DNA from 2 places in the Rossellomorea sp. ABR4_004 genome. Region 2 is predicted to be linked to the other one. Evidence: predicted binding sites of a transcription regulator. Region 2 holds the regulator's gene; the other holds the start of a gene.
The links. The regulator LexA, encoded in region 2, represses DNA repair genes until DNA is damaged. The targets are predictions, from matches to a motif close to CGAACATATGTTCG.
Positions count from the first base shown of each region.

Region 1: a site for LexA is predicted at 2,266-2,279, ahead of ACXAF2_RS03995 (ImmA/IrrE family metallo-endopeptidase). Genes of this name have one in related genera too.

Region 1 is NZ_JBSWVM010000001.1:722,888-732,838, forward strand. It holds gene ACXAF2_RS03990 (methyl-accepting chemotaxis protein) at 1-2,001, opposite strand, end outside; gene ACXAF2_RS03995 (ImmA/IrrE family metallo-endopeptidase) at 2,304-2,792, shown strand; gene ACXAF2_RS04000 (recombinase family protein) at 2,859-4,310, shown strand; partial or broken gene ACXAF2_RS04005 (ATPase, T2SS/T4P/T4SS family) at 4,813-5,103, opposite strand; gene ACXAF2_RS04010 (hypothetical protein) at 5,391-5,663, opposite strand; gene ACXAF2_RS04015 (hypothetical protein) at 5,746-5,952, opposite strand; gene ACXAF2_RS04020 (hypothetical protein) at 6,060-6,242, shown strand; gene ACXAF2_RS04025 (DUF4917 family protein) at 6,476-7,450, opposite strand; gene ACXAF2_RS04030 (hypothetical protein) at 7,602-8,072, shown strand; gene ACXAF2_RS04035 (hypothetical protein) at 8,233-8,586, shown strand; gene ACXAF2_RS04040 (peptidoglycan recognition protein family protein) at 8,799-9,674, opposite strand; gene ACXAF2_RS04045 (hypothetical protein) at 9,721-9,951, opposite strand, start outside.
Region 2 is NZ_JBSWVM010000003.1:127,983-137,933, reverse strand. It holds gene hflX (GTPase HflX) at 1-1,193, shown strand, start outside; gene ACXAF2_RS17760 (methionine gamma-lyase family protein) at 1,211-2,488, shown strand; gene ACXAF2_RS17755 (MerR family transcriptional regulator) at 2,628-3,044, shown strand; gene glnA (type I glutamate--ammonia ligase) at 3,082-4,416, shown strand; gene lexA (transcriptional repressor LexA) at 4,534-5,154, opposite strand; gene yneA (cell division suppressor protein YneA) at 5,313-5,639, shown strand; gene ACXAF2_RS17735 (YneB family resolvase-like protein) at 5,651-6,301, shown strand; gene ACXAF2_RS17730 (DUF896 domain-containing protein) at 6,407-6,640, shown strand; gene tkt (transketolase) at 6,826-8,829, shown strand; gene sirA (sporulation inhibitor of replication protein SirA) at 9,099-9,536, shown strand; gene ACXAF2_RS17715 (YneF family protein) at 9,621-9,842, shown strand.

The sequences.
Region 1 (9,951 bases), on a different contig from region 2:
GTTTAGTGCCATTAGTTGCTGTTCAGTTGATGCGCTGACCTCTTCACTAGCCGCTGCTGATTGTTGCGCAGCTGCAGAAATACTTTGAATAGCTCCCACAACATCATCTTTATGACTTGTCATAAATTCAACCTTTTGGGAAATTCCTTGTATAGATGAGACCATATTATCGATCATTAATGAAATTGAATTGAACGCTTTTTCTGTTTCTATAACCACTACATTTTGTTCATCAGCGATTGATCTGGTGGTTTTCATCTCGTTTTTAGCGTGATCAGATTCATTTTGTATATCTTTGATGGTATGTCGTACCTGATCAGTTGCCTTGGCTGATTGCTCTGCTAATTTTCTAACCTCTTCAGCTACTACTGCAAAACCTTTACCGTGTTCTCCTGCTCTCGCAGCCTCAATACTTGCATTAAGTGCAAGCAAATTAGTTTGATCAGAAATTTCATTGATGGAATGAATAACTGAATCGATTTCATTAATTTTCTTTGTTAGGTTTTCAATAACTGACTCAACTGAGTGCAGAACCTCATTTGACCGAGTTGCCTTCTCTTTTAAATTTGTCATCTGTTTCAATCCATTTTCACTTGTCACGGACGCGTTATTTGAAAGTGAAATTAATTGATTTGAGGCTTCGTCCACTTCTTCAATTTGAGTAGATAAATCAATGGTTCTTTGATTCCCTACTTCCGCATCTGAGGCAGCCTGAGTTGCACCATTCGCAACCTCATCCATAGCTCTTGCTATTTCTTCACTTGAAGCAGTAGTTTCCTCTGATATCGCACTTAGGTTCTCAGTTGATTCTTTTACCTGAGTCACTGAGTTTTGTACAGAATGAATTATTTCTCTCATACTAACAACCATAGAATTAAAATTCTTTGTAAGTTGTCCCACTTCGTCATCTGAAGTTGATTGTACAGACACTGTTAAATCGCCATTAGCTACTTTACTTACTTGTTTGTTTAATTCGATTAGAGGTTTCGTAATATTTCTTGCAACTAGAGTAGTAATTAAAGAGATTAACAAAATGATAGCTATCGTAATAACAAGTAAAGTGTTTCTAAGGTCTGTTGCTTCCGCTAACATATTTTTCTCTATGTATACAGTTCCAACTTTCCAGTTTGTTTCGTCAATTGTGTCGTAAAATAATACTCTTTCTTGTTTATCAAAAACGTAATCTAGTCTTCCACTTTCTTCATTGGAATCATACATTTTTTTAATGAAATCAAGATTCATTAGGTTTTTCCCTTTTTCTGTTGGATGAACCATCGCAACCGCATTCTGATCAAAGAGAAACGCATAACCACTGTAATCAACATTAATTGATTTCACTAATTCATTTAGCTGATCGATTTTTATATCGAAGGCAATTACCCCTAAAACCTTGTTTGAATTTTGTTCCTTAACTACTTTTGATAAAGTCACAATAAATTCACCAGAAGATTTATCTTCATAAGGTTCACTCCAAAAGGCTTCATCTAGACTCGCACTAGCTCCCTTAAACCAAGGTGCTTCTAATGGATTAAAATCAGAAGGGAGAGTTGCATGTGGCTCTATTAATATCTTTTTATTCATACCGGTTACATAGATATTTGTTACTGCTGGATTATTTCTAATAAAGGATGCAAATTCATTTGAAACTCTTGTTTGCAGTAGTTTAGATTCAAAGGAATTTTCTTCTTTCTTATTTACTGAACCCTTTAAATAATCAGCTATAAGAGCTTGATTACTTAAAATATCGATATTTGAATCATATTTTTCAAGAAACATATTAATACCAAAGTCGATTTGTTTCACAATCGATTCTGATTTATTCTGTACATCGTCTTTTATTTTCTCACTCTGTTGAGAGTATAGAAAAACAGCTAATCCAATTAGAATGATGGTAAATACTGATGAAAAAATCAAAATCATCTTCATCCGTAGGCTATTGAATGAAAAAGCAGTTTTGGACCCTTCCCTTTTTCCAAACTTACTTTGCAAACTTTTCAACATAATTGTTCCCCCTTGGTTGTTTTTAGAAATTTCCCCTTTTGAAACACAAACTTATTACCTCTTAAAATTACATAAAATGACTTTTTACGAGCCTTTCAAATCATTATTTCAAAAATTGATTATAACACCATAATTTAAACATTATGTAAAAAAATGTAGAAAAATTAGAAGTAAATCTTTTCTAAAAACTCAAATTAATCTGATGAACCACGCTATTATTAATAACTGGTGTGATATCATTATTAATTCGTTCTGTTGATAAAACGAACATATGTTTGTATAATGTTTCCGAGGTGAACAAAATGTACCAGTTAGCATACAGAACCACCGGATTAGAAGATTGGGTTTCAAGATTCTATTTGAAGCTTGGAATAATAAACCCTAATTTAATAAGTGAGGAACGAATATCAAGGTTCCTGGGTATCTATGTGAAGAAGAAACCAATACCAAGTAGCTTTCACGTGATTGGTAGATACCAAGACATTGTAATTGATAGTAGAGAACCGATAGAAAAACACAGAGAGATATTCTTTCATGAGTTATGCCATATCCTTAGACATTCAGGCGTTCAAACAATTATGCCTGCTTCGTTTAGAGAGCTCCAGGAATGGGATGCACATCATTTTACTCAGTATGCAGCTATCCCCTATCACATGATTAAATACATTCCTATCAATGATCGAGATGTGATTAAACAAATGTCTGATATGTTCTTGGTATCTCCAGAACTATGTGAAGAACGATTGGAACAAATCATTCGAAGAAATCATTATCAAAGGAGCGTTTATTAAATTACCAAGTTCTCTATTTTTTTGTTCTTAATTTAATAGTATTTTAGTTTCAAAGGAAGTGATTGAATGAAAGCAGCAGTGTATGTCCGTGTTAGTACCACTGAACAAGCCTCCGAGGGCTACTCTATTCGAGCACAGACAGACCGTTTAAAAGCTTACTGTGTGTCCCAGGGATGGGATATATTCGAAATCTATATTGATGATGGTTATAGCGCAAAAGACACCAACAGGCCAAATCTGGAAAGAATGATGAAACATATTGAGCAAAACTTGATTGATTGTGTCTTGGTTTATCGCCTGGATCGTTTGACTAGATCCGTACGAGATCTATATAACATTTTGGAAACGTTTGATAAAAATGATTGCAAGTTTAAATCAGCTACCGAGGTTTATGATACGACCACTGCAATGGGTAGAATGTTCATAACCATAGTGGCTGCATTAGCCCAATGGGAACGAGAAAATACCGGTGAACGAATACGTATGGGAATGGAGCAAAAAGCTCGTGAGGGGAATTGGGTAATTAACCAGGCTCCCTATGGGTACGAATTAGATAAAGAAAACAAGACACTAAAAATAAATGAAGAGGAAGCTCTTGCTGTAAAAAGAATTTTTGAATACTACCTCGAAGGGAAGGGAGTAAATAGTATTGCTGTAGAATTAAATCGATTGCAAATTCGCACAAAAACAAATGCCACATGGAATGATTTCAAAGTAAGATACATCCTCACTAACCCTACCTATATTGGGAACATGAGATATAACTTTAGAGTGAACAAGGAAAATTACTTTGAAGTAGAAAATACGCATCTTCCAATTATCTCTAAAGAAACTTATGACAATGTACAAAGAATTCGGGAAAGAAGGTCTGTTGATCATCCAAGAGCAGCTACAAGTAAATTTATCTTCTCAGGAACCGCGAGATGTGCACGATGTGGCAGTCCTCTCGCTGGCAAATATGGATATTCTAAAAGAGGAGAAAACGTCTATAAGCCTAGAGCCTATTATTGTTCTAGTAGTAGATTGGGTCAATGCGATCAGAGAAATATGTCAGAGCGTTATTTAGAAACTCAGTTTATTAAGTACTTGGATACATTTGATATTAATCCAGACATCGTTGAAGACCTTACTCAAATAGATGAAATTGATGAATCTAAAGATAGACTTGATATACTTCATAAAGAACTAAAGGAAATAGATAAACGTAGAAAAAAGTGGCAGTACGCCTGGGTAAATGACTTGATAAATGATGAAGATTTCTCTGTTCGAATGAATGAGGAAAAAAGTAAAGAAGAGGATGTAAATAAGCAGCTCTCTTCTCTTCAGCCTTCCGGGGAAAAAATGAACACGGAAGATCTTTCTGATATTCTCTTGGATATAAAATCTAATTGGAACCAACTTGACGCTTTAGAGAAAAAATTATTGCTTCAGATGTTCACAAAAAAGATTGTGGTCGATCGGGTTAGTAACCAGTTGAAACCTGATTGTTTAGAGATTAAAGAGGTTGAATTTTATTAAATTTAAATGCTAAAAGCACCTAGGAAATTCTAGGTGCTTTGTTATTTCCTTCTTACATTAAAGCCTAGATTATTGAAGGAGAACCGAACTTAAATTTGATTGATAAGTTTTATTAAAGAATGAATAATTGAATGTATTGCAATAAAAATAACAATAACAAAATAAGTGAATCCCCCGTGTAACAGGCTTATATATATAAATTCGTTCCAGTTTAAAAATCTCTTGAACCAAAAAGAAAAATAGAATGTACTAATTACTCCAATAAATAACCATAAAAAATAAATCCACTGTGGCAACGGACTCCACAAAGCAGATAATGCAATAATTGTTGTAAAAAGCAAATTTAGGATGAATACAATTGTATTAATGATTGCTTTAGAATTCACTAATAATCTCCTTTTTCTCCAATCTATAACTGTTCAATAGACCTGCTCTTTAGTAAAAGATAAATTATAGTAGTATATAGATATTTAAACATTGAATATTTGCATGGTTCTATTAATATGACTGGGTGACCAGTTAAAGCAGCCCTCACCGCAATTTCCGCTGTTTCCCGATCCCGTATCTCCCCTACCATAATAATATCCGGATCATGCCTCAAAATCGCTTTTAATCCAGCGGAATACGTAATCCCCGCTTTTTCATTCACTTGAATCTGCACCATTTCTTCATGATGCTTCTCTACGGGATCTTCAAGAGTGATCACATTACGGTTCAGGGCAACGGAACAATGGTGGACAAGGGAATACAAAGTTGTCGTTTTCCCACTGCCAGTAGAACGTGTTATGTAAATACAACAAAATTCAAACATGATTTTACTATGTCTATGAGGCACGAATATCAACGTGTCTCATACATTTCACACATTGAAACAAATTTTGTTTAATTTCCTTATGACGTTTCAGCTTCCTGCATGTCTGGCAGGATAATGTTACATGCCGTATTGAATGGTCATTAATTTCAACTCCACCTGGATCCCCGGGTACTTCCTCAATCTCTTCCCATTCTTCCACATTATCCTTAATTAGAGCGAAAAGCATTGTAGAACATATTATCCCAGCTATAAATGAAACCACATATTCATCCCCTCTCACTTAGAACATATTCTATTTCGCCACTATTGAAGTCCTTAATCGGTACAACTCTATAGGCAGAATGTACACTATGTTCTTGCTGCAGTTTAAACACCAACTCAGAATTGTTTAAACACGTTTCTACCAGGAGACATGCGAGAGTGGTTGGCTTCATATTGCAAGCTATGGACAACTTATTTAGTTTTGTACTCATCTTGTTTGTAAGCGAGATGTTCACCCTGTTCACTTTCTTATTCCCTAGCCCCTTCCCTTCTATCATGAAGACACCTCCTTCCAAATGTCATGACAATTGACAGTGTCAACCATGTAACAATGTAACAAATATGAAGGGTGGGAGGAGGTCATAACCTTAGAGTAATGCCTCCCCCTGCCGACCTAATTACCTCTTTTTTTTGGAGTGTTTTCTGATACTCACGATCGACCAATGTCTTTAGGAATGAGCTTCCATTTCGCTTATTTCCATTTGGAAGCTTAGAAACAAACTCAAATAAATCTTTCTGCTCCGGATCATCCACATTTAAGCAAAGTGTTATTCTTTTGATGTTCATCTTGACCTCTCCCTTACCGTAAGTTTATGGCCCACTTGTGAACCACTTAATAAATACTTATGATGGTTAGAAAGGATATAGTACAAAAATATCGGGAGTGAAATAATATGGATGATATCACTTTATTAACAGTAAAATCACATTTAGGTGATGTGAAAAAGAAAATATTAGAACTCGGATTAATGACTGATGATGAAAAGGCCAGCAAAAATGACTTTTGGAACGCGGTTGTTGATGTCGTAAGTGACATAGAAGTAATCGACGAAGTGCTTAGATTAGAAAAAAGATGATATACACTATAGAGTTACGAGTAAAAGTGGAAGGTATAGGTGTAACTCAGTTTAATGAGTATAGAGGTAAGTATAAATTAATTGAGCGCATTCAGGAGTGGATATTTGAGGTTCACAAGCAATACGGTTATAGAGAGATGGTCATTGAGAAAGTAACGGTTAACAATAAGGACATCACAAATCGTATATTAATCTGAATATAAAAATAAACGAAGCCGTATTCGCTTCGTTTATTAAACACCATTGAAGAGTGAATTATGTTTGAAAAACTTAACCTCGACACCTTCAAATTTACTTTTAATTTTAGCAGTTGCTTTATTAATCGCGTGTTCAGTTGTACTTGAATTTATATATATTGAATAAGCAATTCTTTTTATCCCAGAACTCCTGATCGCATCAACAATATGATCATCTTCACGACCTAAAGAACTACCAAAGATCGTTATCCCACCACTTATATTGCTTATTTGTTTGAAACAGTGATTAAGATAATCATTTGTAGTAATCGTCTTCAATTTTTGTGAGGAAGTACCTTCCGAAACAAAAATAGGAGTGTTACCATCAGACATTGTCATTTCAATTACATCAAGAAGTCGTTTTGAATTTCTCACCAGTTTTTTTGTTTTACCGTCTTCTTTATATAAGTGAAGGGCACCATGAAGATAAAACAAAGGAACCTTTGAATTATTAGGTATGGGATCCTTTATATCAAAAGTTTGATCTCTAAAGAATAAATCACTCAGCCCTTTCCTCTCTGTCATTAACGCCCAATATGATATTAAGTCATAGTTAGTTGTAAATATTCCCTTACTATATCCTCTAAACAATTTATTTAGAGTTTCGAGTTTATCTAAAGGCAAATCTTCAAAGGAAATATGGGTTTTATGTACAGCACTTATCAAGGCGTTTTTAATATTCTCATAGATATCAATAACTTTTTCAGGTTCAACACCTAATGTAGTATTAATTTTTGTAGCTATATTAAGAGCATATAATACCCATTCAAAATTTGTAGTATTAAATGATTCAAATAACTCAATAGCATCCCTTGACAAAAGAGATCCTTCTTCCATGTGATCATTAGAACAAATCTCGTATAGTGAATGATATTTAAACTCATCCCAAATCGAGATCGATAAGCCGTTTCCGAATAATAAGTAGTCATTATGTTTATCGTAAATATCACTGTAATTTAGAAGGGTTTCCATAAAATATCTCCTCTCACCTAAAAAATTGGAAAATACAACTATATATAATACCATAAAAATACAGGAGCTTAAGGTTAAAAAGGAAAATCATTGTAATAAATTCCCCCTTTAAGTACTATAAAATTAAATACATATGAAGGGGGAAAAGATGGTGAAAAAAATTTTAAAATGGATAGGGATATCCTTTGGTACGTTCTTTTTAATCGTCATGACTTTATTAATTGTGGATATTTCAAACGACGATATAGCAGCAAAAGATATCTCATGTGAAGATGTATCATTGGAAGATGATATGAAATGTATTTTTAATCAAGCATTCTCAGAATTGAAATTAAAAGAAAATGCCGTGACAGACCATTATTTTGTAGAAAAGTATAACCAAACGAGCATAGAAGTAAGAGTGAAGAATGAAGTCGGTCACCAGGACATTTTCCCTCAAATGAAAAAGGCTATGAAAGTAGCGAGTGAAGAGAAAGGTTTAAAAGAATTTACCGTTAAATTCATTAATGGGAAAGGTGATATTGTTGATGAATATTCATTCATTGGAGAAGATAGTTTAAAAGACTATAATTGGGATGAAGTGGAATGGAATGAGGTTTCAATATTAGCGCCAAAAAATTAATCACAGACACAAAAAAGCCCCTCTCATTCGAGAGGGCAGCACTATGTATGCTAAAGGGATTTGTCGATCCTTAGGTATTTTATCACAAGCTAACTTAAATGTATTATTCTTTTAGGCATAATTTTAAAGCAAAACACATCCCATATATAAGGTGGTAATAATGGATATTCAAGCATTAATAAACTCTATTCATTACTGGGATTCACCCCTACTTAGCCTAGACATTAATTATTTTGCAGATGAAATAACATTGAAATGTGATGAAGGCTCTTTCCAATTCACCGGGTGTAATAATCTAAACCTAGAGAACTATCATGTTTCAAACGAGGAAGAAACATCTCCTAAACATTGGGAGAATGGTATGAGTCCTTTTTCAATTCAAGACATCAGCGTAATTGAATTAGATAAAGAAACAAAAAGTAAATACCAAGGTAGATATCAAGTGAATATCCTAATGGATTTGATGGTCATTAAGTTAACATGCAATAGTATTAATGTAACACCACAACCTTAAGTAAACATTAAAAGAGGGAACCGCCTTGCATTTTCCAATGCCTGGAGTAACCTCTTTATTATCTTAGTCAAATTGCATTTTATTAAATGGTTGGGTAATTACATACTTCTCACAAAACAAAAAGCCCCTCTCGATTGAGAAGGACTCTTTTAAATAGAAGTTAAATTATTTTGTACAGCTATTATTTGCCATACAATTTATTTTTAATCACATTACTTCCCTAAATAGTTGATAACTTTTTTGCGAGTATCCCAACGATCAGTACCAGAAAGATCAATGACACGGTTCGTCTTCTTCTCCAGCCCCTCAGTCGGTCCACCGACTACCATGAGCTCGTTGATCTTCAGTGCTTCATTTGCCAAGGACTTACGGTTATAGAGACCGCACTTCTTTTCGCTTGCCAAATCATACCCCACACTTAAATCTGCATCAGAATACACTACTACTGCCATTTTAATCACTTCTTCTTCCTCCTTTGGTTTTACTGCCGGTTTTACTGTTGGATTAATTTCAATTTTTCCTGCTGTCATATCAAGTAAATATTTATATAGAGAAGGATCCTTTACCATAGGTGCAGGGCACAATTTTCCAGTAACGTCCCAATGACGTACGAATCGATTGTATGTGTCTTTCAATTGGGGGAACAGCTTCTGAAGGTACTGGTGAACCAGGGCAGTACGTTTGATTGTATCCGGATGGATAGTTCCATCAGGCTCTAAGCACATCTCCACATGAATACATAAAAGGTTAGCATTCCCGTCTCCAGTACGAGTCGGATAACGAGAATCCCTGGCTCTGAGTGCTGGTAACTTAAGAGCTGCATTGCCCCCATCGTTCCCTCCGAATGTTCCTTCGTCTAAAGGAATCAGTTCAAGTGCCTTATATCGATCGACAAAGATATGAGCTCCAGCGTATCGTTTAATCTGTATAACTGTTTTATCAAAGTAATTGTAATGATCTTCAACATCTGCTCCTGCATTAGCCGTGTAATGGTCCATTACGGCTTGTACCCGTAAAAGCTTATAACCTGGTCTACTGAACTCGTTTTTTCGTATATGCTTCTTCTGGTAATTAAGTTTGACCGTCATTCAAATCTCTCCTTTCAAATGAAAAGAGCTACCCTAAAGGCAGCTCTTATTTCCTCATCAATTTTTGTTTCTTCAATGCATTCTCTTTTAATCGATCTCGCACATGTGTGTTCTTCCAAATCGCATATAGATTTACCACAAAGGTAACAGCTGCAGCTGCCATAAATACAAACGCGTCGATACTAACCTGATTGAACCAGTCAAAACTTACACCAATCGTACCGAGAAATAAAAATACGGAAGTTAAAAAACCTCCGAGCAATGTAAAAATGTCTTT
Region 2 (9,951 bases):
TGCGTTTTCAGTATAGTATAGACGAACTTGAAGAATTGACGGAAACGGCTCAAGGTCAAGTAATGGCTATACTAACTCAAAAACGGGATCGTGTTCATCCTGGTACATATATAGGAAAAGGTAAAGTGGAAGAGTTGGTCCTTTTAGAAGAGCAATTTGAACCGGAAATAATCATTTTTAATGATGAACTATCTCCGAGTCAAATTAGAAATTTATCAAAAGACTTAAATGCAAGGGTGATTGATCGGACTCAACTGATCCTGGATATTTTCGCTGGGCGCGCCCGTTCAAGAGAAGGGAAATTACAAGTAGAGCTTGCTCAACTTCAATACCTGCTTCCTCGATTAATCGGTCAAGGAGCTTCTCTCTCAAGGTTGGGAGGAGGAATTGGTACAAGAGGGCCGGGTGAAACAAAGCTCGAAAGTGACCGTCGTCATATTCATCGCAGAATTGATGATATTAAGAAACAACTACAAATCATTGTTGAACACAGAGAAAGGTATCGTGAAAGAAGAAAGCGTAACAAAGCCTTTCAAATTGCACTGGTAGGTTATACAAACGCTGGGAAATCGACTTTGTTTAATCGAATTTCATTAGCAGACTCTTATGAAGAGAATCAACTCTTCGCAACATTGGATCCGATGACCAGAAAAATGCCCTTGCCCAGTGGCTACTTGACATTACTTACGGATACAGTCGGATTTATCCAAGATCTGCCGACTACATTAGTAGCGGCTTTTCGCTCTACACTGGAAGAGGTGAGAGAGGCGGATCTTCTTCTCCATGTAGTGGATAGCTCAAATCCCGATTACAGTCAGCATGAAAAAACCGTTCAATCTATACTAGAAGACCTGGACATGTTTGGACTGCCTCAGTTAACGGTTTACAACAAGAAAGATGTGGTGCACAATGACTTTGTCCCAAGCAGCGAATGGGATCGTATCATGATCAGTGCATTAAACGAACACGATCGCGGGCAGCTTTTGTTAAAAATAGAAGAAATCGTAAAAAAACATATGACATCTTATCATGTATTCATTCCAGCGAGTGAAGGGAAAGTCCTTTCACAATTAAAGAATGAAACCATCTTAAAAAAGCTGGAATTTATAGAAGAAAGCCAGGTTTATGAATTGACGGGCTATCACCTGGAAGATCATCCAATCGCAGGCAGCATCAAGAAATTTCAAAGGTAGAAGGGAAACAAAACCTCATGTTTGAACAATTAGTGCACGGAAACACTCTAAAACCATTGGTAACAAAAGTTGAAGCAAGCATTAAAGATATACACAACTCAATTGAAGATCGGGCAGAAAATAACCAATTCAGTGTGCTTAGATCTTTTCAAAAGCACCGTGTAAGCGATTCTCACTTCATACCTTCAACTGGCTATGGGTATGACGATGCAGGAAGAGACACATTAGAAAGTATTTATGCCGATGTTTTCGGAGGAGAAGCAGGACTAGTGCGACCTCAGATTATATCAGGTACTCATGCAATCTCCATCGCCTTATTTGGTGTACTCAGACCTGGGGACGAATTAGTGTACATAACGGGAAAACCATATGATACGTTAGAAGAAATCGTTGGGATTCGCGGGGAAGGAACCGGGTCACTGAAAGACTTTCAAATTGGCTATCAAAGTGTAGATTTACTCCATTCTGGAAAGGTCGATTTTGAAAGGGTGGCAAAAACCATTTCTTCCAAAACAAAAATGGTGGGGATTCAGCGATCTAAAGGATATGCCAACCGACCTTCCTTTACGATAGAAGAAATCAAAGAAATGATTGATTTTGTTAAAGAGATCAACCCTGAAATAGTCGTCTTCGTAGACAACTGCTACGGAGAATTTGTAGAAGAGAGTGAGCCTTGTCACATAGGAGCAGACTTAATGGCAGGCTCCCTTATCAAAAATCCTGGTGGAGGCCTTGCTAAAACCGGAGGCTACATTGTAGGAAAGAAAGAATACGTTGACGCATGTTCATATCGAATGACCTCTCCTGGAATAGGGGCAGAGGCGGGGGCATCTCTTTATAGCTTGCAAGAAATGTATCAAGGCTTCTTTTTGGCACCACATGTGGTGGCACAATCATTAAAGGGCGCAGTCTTCACATCTGCGCTTTTAACGGAACTTGGCATGAATACAAATCCAAGTTCTCATGCTAAACGAACGGATTTAATTCAGTCTGTGCAGTTCGATGACAGAGATAAGATGGTGGCGTTTTGTCAGGCAATCCAGCTTGCATCACCTATTAATTCTCATTTTACTCCATATCCCAACTATATGCCGGGATATGAGGATGATGTCATTATGGCGGCAGGAACATTCATTCAAGGTTCCAGCATTGAATTATCTGCAGACGGTCCCATAAGACCACCTTATGTGGCATATGTTCAGGGGGGATTAACTTACGCCCATGTGAAAATTGCCGTCTGCTCGGCAGTAGATAATTTGATTGAAAAAGGTTTAATCACTGTGACAAAAGGATAATAAAATAGTAATTGGATAGTCTAAATCTGACTATCCTTTTCTTCTGAATTCATATGTAAGAAAATCTAACATTTGATTGACAGAACTCCTTACATTACATATAATAAGGTTAAGAAGGAAAACAAAAGGAGGAATCAGGATGAGCGGAAGTGAAATTCGTCGAACGATGGCATTATTCCCCATTAGTATTGTCATGCAGCTCACGGACCTAACAGCTCGTCAGATTCGATACTATGAAGAGCACCAATTGATCAGCCCTGCACGTACTGAGGGGAATCGCAGGCTCTTTTCCTTGAATGACATTGATAAGTTATTGGAAGTAAAGGATCTGTTAGATCAAGGGATCAACATGGCTGGGATTAAGAAGATATATGCGGTATCCAGTCATAATGAAAGTAAAGTAGTATCTGACGTAAGTAATGAAAAGGAAGAAAAAGCACGACAGGATCTATCCGATGACGAGCTGCGTAAATTACTTCGAAATGAATTGATGCATTCCGGTCGATTTACTAAAGCATCTTTGCGTCAAGGTGACATGTCTCGCTTTTTTCATTAAATAAAACCTTTAATAAACTTGAGGAGGAAACACGTAAATGGCAAAGTATACTCGAGAAGATGTTTTAAGATTAGCGAATGAAGAAGGTGTAAAGTTCATCCGACTGCAATTCACTGACATACTGGGGACGATTAAGAACGTAGAAATCCCTCTTAGTCAGCTTGAGAAGGCACTAGATAACAAGATGATGTTTGACGGATCTTCAATTGAAGGATTTGTTCGAATTGAAGAATCAGATATGTACCTATTCCCTGATTTAGACACTTGGTTAGTATTCCCATGGACAGCTGAAAAAGGAAAAGTAGCCAGACTGATCTGTGATATCTACAATCCAGATGGCACTCCATTCGAAGGAGATCCGCGTAACAATTTAAAACGCATCTTAAGTCAAATGGAAGAGCTAGGGTTTACTGACTTCAACCTTGGACCTGAGCCAGAATTCTTCCTCTTTAAATTAGACGTAAATGGTGAGCCGACATTAGAATTGAACGATAACGGTGGCTATTTCGATTTAGCTCCTACAGATTTAGGGGAGAACTGCCGTCGGGATATCGCATTAGAATTAGAAGAAATGGGCTTTGAAATCGAAGCATCTCACCACGAAGTTGCTCCTGGTCAACATGAGATCGACTTTAAATATGCAAGTGCATTAAGAGCATGTGATGATATCCAAACATTTAAACTAGTGGTTAAGACGATTGCTCGTAAGCATGGATTACACGCAACATTCATGCCTAAGCCTCTATTTGGTGTTAATGGGTCAGGTATGCACTGTAACATGTCCCTATTCAAAAATGGGGAAAACTCTTTTTTTGATGAAAAGGGAGATCTGCAATTAAGCGATACAGCTCGTCAATTCCTTGCAGGTATCATTAAACATGCTACTGACTTTACAGCGATCACGAACCCGACTGTAAACTCATATAAGCGTTTAGTACCTGGATATGAAGCACCTTGTTATGTTGCATGGTCTGCTCGTAACCGCAGCCCATTAATCCGCATCCCTGCTTCCCGTGGATTAAGCACGCGTGTTGAGGTCCGTAGTGTTGACCCGGCCGCAAACCCATACCTGGCGATGGCTGTATTACTGGCTGCTGGATTGGACGGAATCAAGAATAACCTTCCAGCTCCTAAGCCAATCGACCGCAACATTTATGTTATGGATAAAAAAGAGCGTGAAGAAGCGGGAATCGTAGATCTTCCAGCAACTTTACACGCTGCATTAGAAAATCTTAAAACAAATGAAGTAATCGTTAAATCCCTTGGAGAACACATCTTCGAACACTTCGTGGAAGCGAAAGAAATCGAATGGGATATGTTCCGTACACAAGTACACCCATGGGAGCGCGAGCAATACATTCAAATGTATTAATCCTTAATACGTGTATTTATTCAAATGGAGTGGGGGTAGCACAAATGCTGCCCCCACTTCTTTTTTTAGGCCATCAAAAATATAAGCCGCTATGTATACATAGCGGCTTATTACATATTAATGTACTTGACGATAAACTCCGACAACTTTTCCTAAAATAGATACATTTCGTAAAATAATCGGAGCCATGGTTGAATTCTCTGGTTGTAATCGAACATAATCCTTTTCTTTAAAGAAGCGTTTTACAGTCGCTTCATCTTCCTCGGTCATCGCTACGACGATATCCCCATTGTTCGCTGTTTGTTGCTGACGAACGATAACAAAATCCCCATCCAAGATTCCGGCCTCTATCATACTGTCACCCATGATTTCCAGCATGAAGACCTGTTCATCTGAAGGTGCCATACGCTCAGGCAGTGGAAAGAATTCCTCGACATTTTCAACAGCCGTGATGGGTTGACCCGCTGTAACCTTACCGATTAAAGGAACATTAACAACCCGCTGACGCGGTATCGTATCCTCTTCAAGATTTAAGATTTCGATGGCTCTTGGTTTAGTGGGATCTCTGCGAATAAGACCTTTACTCTCTAACCTGGCCAGATGTCCGTGTACGGTGGAACTAGAAGCAAGACCAACGGCTTCCCCGATTTCCCGTACGGAAGGTGGGTACCCTTTTTCTCTTACTGCAATTTTAATATATTCTAGTATGTCCTGCTGTCTTTTAGACAATTTTGTCATGTTCACGCACCTCTATTATAGATCTTATGTTCCCATTATAGCATGTCTTTCCAGCCGATACAAACATAAGTTCGAATTTCTGTTGACACCAAACGAATGTTCGTATTACAATGAATATAACAAAAAACAGAACAAACATTCGTATGGAGGTATTTTTTATGTTAACACACATTTGGAATCGTTTCTCTTACATTATTATATTATTTATTTTAGCTCTTTTATCTGCAGCCTATTTGCTAGTGGTCATGGCAAACCAGCCGTCATATCAAAGCATCACCGTTCAGGATGGAGACACACTTTGGACTATTGCCAAACAGTACAATGAAGAATATTCTATGACGGTGGAAGAATTTATCGCTTGGGTCGGAGAGGAAAATAATCTCACATCATTCTCAATCAAACCCGGTGAATCGCTTGTGTTACCTATAGAAAATCCAACATTATCCACCCATTCAAACTATGAATTGGTAATGAACGAAGAATAGAGGGATAGAAGATGAAGGCAGTAATTTACTGCAGAGTCAGTACAAAGAAAGACACACAGGAAACATCCTTGGAACGTCAAGAAGAGGAATTAGTGAAGTTAGCACAAGAACACCAATACGAAGTTGTTGCTATCATAAAAGATCAAGCAAGCGGTTTTGAGTTGGATCGCCCTGGTGTTCTTGAACTTCTTGATTTGATTAAAGAGGATTCGATTGAGGTTGTTCTCATACAGGACGAAACAAGAATTGGCAGAGGGAATGCCAAAATTGCTCTTATTCATTGTTTATTAAAAGAGGAAGTCAAGATTATCAGTCAAACACATAGTGGGGAGCTTCACTTATCTGAATCAGATTCTATGGTGATTAATATCGTAAGTATGGTTGAGGAGTATCAAAGGAAACTCCATAATTTAAAAATCAGACGAGGGATGAAAAGGGCAGTGGAAAATGGTTTTCAACCTCATAAAAATCTGAAAAACAAAGGGAATGCAGAAGGAAGAGAGCGGATTGAAGTACCCGTTGAGGAAATTGTTCGGTTAAGAAAGAACGAACTGACATTTGCTGAAATCGCAGCCACTTTAAGAGGGTTTGGGTATGATGTCTCCAAAGCTACCGTACATAGGCGTTTCAAAGAATATATGTCTTCATTGGAAAATGCGTAACTCTTGTTTTATCTCCTTTAATCTAGTAACATGACGATAGTATTAAGCTTTACTATTAGTTGTGTATTAGATTTTGCCTACTATGCAATAAAGGAGTTTTTATAGATGCTTTCAAAAACAAAAATGAATCGAATCAATGAACTTGCCAAGAAGTCCAAGAGTAGCGGACTAACCGAACAAGAAGCAAAAGAGCAGTCCAAGTTGAGAAAAGAATACCTGGAAACGTTTCGTCAATCGATGAAAGGGACCATTGAAAATACAAGAATATTTGATCCGGAAGGTAATGAAGTGACCCCTAAGAAGATTCAGGATATACAGACTAAGAAGAAAATGAACTAAATGATTGAACTGCCAGGTCCATTTTATATGGACCTGGCAGTTTTTTTCATCTTCATCCCTTATGAAATCATAAGGTTTTTTATTTTCAACGATCATAAAGTCATGTTATCATTCAAGATAGTTGTATAAACTAGCAAAGAAGATTAATATTAATAAGGTACATTAAAAGGAAGGATGTCTGACATATGTTTGATAACACAGATCAGTTAGCAATTAATACAATCCGTACATTATCTATCGATGCAATTGAAAAAGCAGGTTCTGGACACCCTGGAATGCCTATGGGAGCAGCTCCGATGGCGTATGCCCTATGGACAAGGTTCATGAATCATAATCCGAAAAATCCTGAGTGGTTTAACCGGGACCGCTTCGTTTTATCTGCTGGTCATGGATCCATGCTATTATATAGCCTGCTTCATTTATCAGGTTATGACGTTTCAATGGAAGACCTTAAGGAATTCCGTCAATGGGGAAGTAAAACACCGGGACATCCGGAATACAAACACACTCCAGGAGTAGAAGCCACGACTGGGCCACTTGGGCAAGGAATCGGTATGGCAGTCGGTATGGCACTAGCTGAAAGGCATTTAGCGACTACATACAATAAGAATCAATACGATATGGTAGATCATTTTACATATTCTATTTGTGGAGATGGAGACTTAATGGAGGGTGTGGCCTCTGAAGCAGCTTCATTGGCAGGTCACTTGAAATTAGGTCGTCTAGTAGTTCTTTATGATTCAAATGATATTTCACTTGATGGAGAGTTAGACAAATCTTTCTCTGAAAGTGTGAAAGGCCGATTTGAATCATATGGTTGGCAATATATTCGTGTTGAAGACGGAAATGACCTTGATGAAATTTCAAAAGCAATCGAAGAGGCTCAAGGTGATACATCCCGTCCAACTATGATCGAAGTTAAGACGGTCATCGGATACGGAGCTCCCAATAAATCAGGGAAATCTGCAGTTCACGGTGCTCCGCTTGGTGAAGACGAAATGAAGCTAACGAAAGAAGCTTATCAATGGACGTTTGAGCAGGATTTTCATGTACCTGATGAAGTTTACAGCAGATTCGAGGAAAAGATCCAACAAGCAGGTTCTGAAAAAGAAGAAGCTTGGGCTGACCTTTTCATAAAATATAAAGAAGAACATCCAGAGCTTGCAGTCCAATTAGAAGCAGCAATCAAAGGTGACCTTCCAGAAGGATGGGATCAAGATATCCCGGTATATGAAGAAGGAAAAGCACTGGCAAGCAGAGCTTCTTCCGGTGAAGTGTTGAATGCGATTGCAAAGAATCTTCCTTCGTTCATTGGTGGATCAGCTGATTTAGCAGGATCGAACAAGACGATGATTAAAGATGAAGCAGACTTTACACATGAATCGCCTGAAGGTCGTAATATCTGGTTCGGTGTTCGTGAGTTTGGTATGGGTGCAGCCATGAATGGTATGGCTCTTCACGGAGGTCTGCACGTATTCGGAGGAACATTCTTCGTATTCAGTGACTATTTAAGACCAGCTATCCGCTTAGCGGCACTAATGGGCTTACCTGTAACGTATGTATTCACGCACGATAGTATTGCTGTCGGAGAAGATGGACCTACACATGAGCCTGTAGAACAGCTTGCTTCACTACGTGCCATGCCTAACCTTTCTGTCATCCGCCCTGGTGACGGAAATGAAGTTGCTGCAGCCTGGAAATTATCATTAGAGTCTAAGGATCAGCCTACGATGTTAGTTCTATCTCGTCAGGATCTCCCAACTCTTAAAGGTACTGCAGATAAAGCGTATAACGGTGTAGACAAAGGCGCATATGTCGTATCTGCTTCTGGTAAGGAACAGCCTGATGCCTTACTGATTGCAACTGGTTCTGAAGTGCATTTAGCAGTAGACGCTCAAAATGCACTTGAAAAAGATGGAATCAGCGTATCTGTCATTAGTATGCCATCTTGGGATCGCTTCGAGAAACAATCAAAAGAATACAAAGAATCTATTCTGCCTAAGAGTGTGAAAAAACGTCTTGCTATCGAAATGGGATCTCCAATGGGTTGGGACCGCTATGTAGGAGACGAAGGCGATATTTTAGCTATTGATGGATATGGTGCATCTGCTCCTGGAGCAAAAGTCATGGAAGAGTACGGCTTTACAACAGACAATGTGGTTTCAAGAATCAAAGCATTGATACAGTAATGAATTAAAGACATGAAAGGTCGACTCCTTAATACTCTTTAAGGAGTCGACTTTTTTTAAGCTTATGTAAATGTCGTTAAAATAAGAATGTTTGAAAGAGAATGGGTGAATGATGAAAAGTCCCTGAATATTAAAACTTGGGACAATCACCGATATTTTTGAGTTTGCTTGCTCTTCGACAAAACTAGTGTAGATTTTCAACAATTTCCGACAATGACTCCTATCTAGTTGATTTATACTATATGAAAGAAAGGTAGGAGGGTGTAAAGGTGCGAAACTATCAAATCTATTGGATTGAGGAAATGTTTGTTCAGCACTATTATGGTCGGGAAAGAATATTCTATCAGCTGTTTTCCGAATGGGAAGCAAGTTCAGGGGATCTTCACGATATCATCTCGAAACAAGTAAATTACATTACCAGGCCCATTCCATACCTTCCTACACAAAGACTCCTGCAGCACGAGATCATAAAAATTGAAGGAGCGGCTTGGGTTGATTCAGTTGCAAAGATTGAAAGGGTCGATTCAGGTGCTACACTTGTTCTCAATGAGAAATGGATGACGCTGAATGCTTGGGGTCACGATGAATCTGAATATGTCTTCTTTGAAATTCTGCGCAGAAATATGGGTCAGCTGCTCGCAATTGATATCCAAAATGAACGTTTTGGGTGGTTAAAACCGATTAAACAAAGAAAATTTATATATTAATAAGAAATTATGACAGAAATATTGTATAATGTTTCATGGTTTAGTACACTTTTATAAGGACAACATGAAGGAGGAAGTAAGAGTATGTCAACGACTGGGTTACTTATTCTAGTTGGAGTTCTAGCATTACTTGCTGGAGTTGCACTAGGATTTTTCATTGCTCGTAAATATATGATGAGCTATCTTAAGAAAAATCCACCAATCAACGAGCAAATGTTACGCATGATGATGATGCAAATGGGTCAAAAGCCTTCCCAAAAGAAAATCAATCAAATGATGAATGCAATGAATAAGAACATGAAGTAATAGATAGAAGCACTCAGGTAATGAGTGCTTTTTCTATTTGCGACTATACTATTTATGATGAGTTTATTTTCCTATTTATTTAATCAATTAGGCAAAAATGATTATTTTA